Regions from separate parts of the Leucobacter manosquensis genome, predicted to be linked through region 1. Evidence: riboswitches for the same ligand, from Rfam matches in the RefSeq annotation. Region 1 holds a riboswitch; the other holds the start of a gene.
The links. Region 1 has a riboswitch for thiamine pyrophosphate ahead of JSQ98_RS14695 (thiamine ABC transporter substrate-binding protein). Riboswitches for the same ligand answer to the same signal wherever they lie in the genome.
Positions count from the first base shown of each region.

Region 2: linked by a shared signal. The riboswitch ahead of JSQ98_RS04710 (ABC transporter substrate-binding protein) and the one ahead of JSQ98_RS14695 (thiamine ABC transporter substrate-binding protein) in region 1 are both predicted to bind thiamine pyrophosphate.

Region 1 covers NZ_JAFEVO010000001.1:3,140,943-3,143,138, reverse strand. Annotated here, with positions in the region: gene JSQ98_RS14700 (ABC transporter permease) at 1-60, opposite strand, end outside; gene JSQ98_RS14695 (thiamine ABC transporter substrate-binding protein) at 180-1,265, opposite strand; TPP riboswitch at 1,259-1,367, opposite strand; gene JSQ98_RS14690 (cell division protein PerM) at 1,374-2,196, opposite strand, start outside.
Region 2 covers NZ_JAFEVO010000001.1:1,015,417-1,017,612, reverse strand. Annotated here, with positions in the region: gene JSQ98_RS15360 (YkoF family thiamine/hydroxymethylpyrimidine-binding protein) at 1-612, opposite strand, end outside; TPP riboswitch at 673-782, shown strand; gene JSQ98_RS04710 (ABC transporter substrate-binding protein) at 813-1,877, shown strand; gene JSQ98_RS04705 (ABC transporter permease) at 1,886-2,196, shown strand, end outside.

The DNA of each region.
Region 1 (2,196 bases):
CAGACCGCTCAGATCGAGTCGTCCCCCGTCGACGAACCCCGTCGCGACGAGCGAGAACACCGGCCAAACGAAGAACAGGGCGAGGAACGCGAGCGGCAGGGCCGCCGCCAGCGTCCACGCTGCAACGCCCCACGGGCCGAGAGCGGCACGTGGGGCGCCTCGGCCAGTCGGGCGGATGATCAGAGGCCGATCTGCTCGCTCAGGGCTTTGAGCCAGTCCTCGCGACCCGACTCGATCTCGCGGGAGCTGAGGTCGTGCGTCTGCCCCGGCGCGGGCGACGGCGCGAATTCCGTCCATGCCGAGGGCAGTTCCACAGCCGCATCGACGGGGTTCATGTACATCGCGTCCGGAATGGTCTGCTGGAACTCCTGCGACACGAGATAGTCGACCACGGCCTCGGCGCCGGCCTCGTTCTGAGCACCCCTCAGCACCCCTGCGTACTCGACCTGCCGCGTGCACGTGTCGAGCAGCGCGGCAGTGCTCGACGCCGTGCCAGCCTCGTCGACCGTAAAGGCCGGAGACGAAGCGTAGGAGACCACGATCGGCCGCGTACCCGCTTCGCCGCCCTGGGTGAACTGACCGTAATACGCGTCGCTCCAGCCCTGCTCGATGCGCGCTCCATTGTCGACGAGCCGCTGCCAGTAGTCCGCGAAGCCGTCCTCCCCGAATTCGGCGACGGTGCCGACGAGGAACGAGGCCCCCGTCGACGAAGCGGTCGGGTCGAGCAGCACGGTGAGATCGCGATACTCCGGCTTCGCCAGGTCGTCGTAGGATCGCGGCTCCGGGATCCCCTGATCCGCGAACCAGGCGGTGTCGATATTGATGCAGGTCGCGCCATGGTCCACGGCGACGAGGCCGGAACCCGGATCGCCGTCGACGGCGAACTGCTCAGCGCCCTCGGGCAGCTGCGCTGGAGCGTAGTCGGCGACCACGTCGTTGTCGATGAGACGCGAGGCGAAGATGTTGTCGACGCCGAAGAACGCATCGGCGATGGGCGCACCCTGGGTGAGTACGAGCTTGTTCGTGAGCTCTCCCCCGTCGCCGGCTGAGACGACCTGTATGTCGTACCCGGTCGCTGCCCTGGCGGCCGCAGCGAAATCATCGTTCGGGAACGAGTCGTGGACGGCGAGCGTCACCGTCTTCGTATCCGGCGCTTGCTCCGCACCGCTCGCGCATCCGCTCGCTCCGAGGCAGAGCAGTGCGCCGAGCGCGAGCGCGGGCAGTGCGCGGTGCCGCACACGATGAGAATTGGGCGTAGGCGTCATTGAGGCGTCCTTCCTCCGCTGGCATGAACCAGATCAGGTGAACGGTCGGAGCTCGCGTGCTCCCTCTCAGCCCCGCGCGCCGGGACTCCCGTGGATTGCCCTCTTACCCTAGTGCCCTCGCCCCGGCCACCGCCAACCCGATCGACGTTCGGGCTTCGGCTCCTCCGCCGCGTCGTCGCTGGGCGTCGCCTCCGCGTCCCACGAATAGGCCTGCACGAGTGTCGCCTCGTCGATCAGCTCGTCGGAATCGCGACGGGCGTCGGGTCGTGACTCCGCCTCGCCCTCGTCCGAGGCATCTTCAGCCGTCGGCTCGTCGGAGCCGGGACGCAGCGGTTCGGCCTGCACGATCGCCTCGGTATCGAACGCCTCCGTGTCGAAGGCCTCCGTGTCGAACGTCTCGGTGTCGAACGTCTCGGTGCCGAACCCTTGACCGTCGCTCGCCTCGGCACGGGTCGGCTCAGTGCCGAATGCTTCGGCGTCGAAGGCCGCAGTGTCGAACGCGTCGGTTTCGTCACCTGCGGTACGCATCGCGTCGATCTCGTGCATGTCGGCGGTCGCGTCTTCGACAGCGCGCCGTCCTCTGGCGGCATCTCGATCCGCGGCCAGGACGAGTGCCTCGTCGACCGCCGTCTCGAAGTCGACGTCGTCGCTGTCGCCACCGGCGTCGGCACCGGCACCGACGCCGGCACCGGGAGCAGGGTCTGCGGCTGCTGCTCGGCCAGGCAGCAGACCGCCCGACGCAACCGCTGCGGGAACGACGGATGGCAGCGCGGCGCGGAACTTCGCCGCGTCGAAGCGTCCCGCGATGACGCCGATGAGCAAGCCCCCGCCCACCTCGAGCGCGATGAGCCCCCCTGTGAGCCAGGGGTCGGGGCCGTTCGACGCGAGGCGATCCGGCCCCATCGACCCGCGCGCAAGGGCGCTCAGGCCG
Region 2 (2,196 bases), 2.1 Mb from region 1:
CACGTGCTGCACCTGCGCGCCGACTCCGATCCAGGCGTTCGCGGCCGTCTCGAGCACCGCGGAGAGGTCTCCGTCGAGCCGGGTCGCGTAGTGATCGGAGCCCGAGTAGACCCCCGACGCTTTCGCCTGATCGATCGCGGCGTAGATCGGCGTCATGTGGTCGGCTGGGGCGGCGGGCGCTGCGGCACTCGCGACCGCCGCAGGCGATGCGGATCCTGCGTCGAGCAGCGGATACAGCGACCAGTGCGCCCGAGCGCGAACGCCGCTCTCGGGGAGCGCGATCGGAGCGGCGGCGAGCGCGTGCACGCCGGGCGGAAGCGCGCACTGCAGTTCTCCCGGGCAGCCGCGGGAGAGCAGGATCGCGGCGGATAGATGCGCGCCGCTTCGCGCGGCCGCGGCGACGACGCTCTGCACGTAGGCGAGCACGCGCTGCTCGCCGCCGGTCACGAACGTGGAGATGTCATTCGTCTCGATGGTGAGGCCGGCGGCGTCGGCCGAGCCGAGTGCCCCCAGGATGATGCGCACGTAGTCCGAGTCGTAGACCGAGAGCGTGAAGCGCGCTCCAACGCCGTACTGCTCGGGAGTGGGCGTCGGATGCGTCGCTGAAGTCACGCCCCAACCCTAGGCGACGATCGCGTGCGTCGTGGAGCGGTTGGCGGGATGTTGCTAGGGTGAACCTCACACGGGAGTCCGGTAGGCCGGGCTGAGAGGAAAGTCCACAGCTTTCGACCGTCGAACCTGATCTGGATCATGCCAGCGCAGGGAGACACTCTACGAACCCGTGCCCGAACGAAACGGAAGGGCACGCATTCATGCGCCATCACACCCATACCCACACCCACACCCTGACCCGCGCGGCCGCGCTGCTGTCGACGGCTGCGATCGCACTCGTCGGCTGCGCGAGCACCTCGGCGGCTCCGAACGGCGCGAGCGCCGGGGAGAACGCCGGCAGCACCCGCGTCACCTTCGCCCTCGACTGGGCGCCGAACACGAACCACATCGGCGTGTACGTCGCCGACGAGCTCGGGTACTTCGACGAGGCGGGACTCGACGTCGAGATACTGCCGTACGGCTCGACCCCGGCGACCCAGCTGGTCTCCGCCGGCGAAGCCGATTTCGGGATCGGCGGCCAGTCGACCGTTCAGGTGGCGCGCACCGCCGGGCTCGACCTCGTGTCGGTGTATCGCGTCACGCAGCGGGACTCGGGGCGTCTGGTCACTCTGGCGGATCGTGCTGACGCCGAGCGCCCTGCCGATCTCGACGGCATGACGTTCGGCGGCTTCGGCTCACCGCTCTACAGCGCCCTCGCCCGCGCCACGATCGAGGGCGACGGCGGCGAGGGGTCGTTCGAGGAGGTGGTGCTCGACACGGGCGCCTACGAGGCGCTCTCGCAGGGCCGCATCGACTTCACGCTGTCGGTCGCGACGTGGGAGAACCTGCAGGCAGAGCTCGACGGCCACCCGTACCGCGAATTCAGGTATCAGGACTTCGGCGTGCCGGAGCAGCAGTCCACCGGCATCGTGTCGAGCGAGGCATATCTCGAAGCGCACCCAAAGGAGTCCCGCGCGTTCGTGCAGGCGGTCGCCCGCGGGTACGCGTACGCGGCCGAACAGCCCGACGCTGCGGCCGAACTGCTCATCGCGGCGAACCCCGACACCCTCGGCGCGGCCGACGAGCTCGTCCATGCCAGCGCCCGGCTGCTCGCCGAGGACTACCTCACCTCTCCCGAACGCGAGATAGGCGCGATCGACCCCGAGGCGTGGGACGCGTTCGGCGCGTTTCTCTTCGACGGCGGATTCCTGACCGACGCGGAGGGGCGGCCGCTCACGGAGCAACCCGACTGGAGCGAGTACGCCACCGACGCGTACCTGGGGTGAACACCCGTATGATGCGCAGTGTCCGACGGGGGCTCTTCGCGACCGGCGGTTCGTGGTCAGAACGACTCGCCCTCATCGCGGCGCCGACGATCGCGTTCCTGCTGCTGCTCGCCGCGTGGCAGGGGGTGGCCGTTGCGGGCCTCGTGCCCGCCGAGATGCTGCCAGCTCCGACGCGCGTGGTGAGCGCCGGTGCCGCCGAGCACACCGCGCTCCTGCGGCACGCGATCCCGACGCTGATCGCGACCGTAGCGGGATTCGCCCTGTCGGTATCGGTCGCATGGGTGACGGCGACCGTGCTCGACTTCTCGCGGATCCTGCG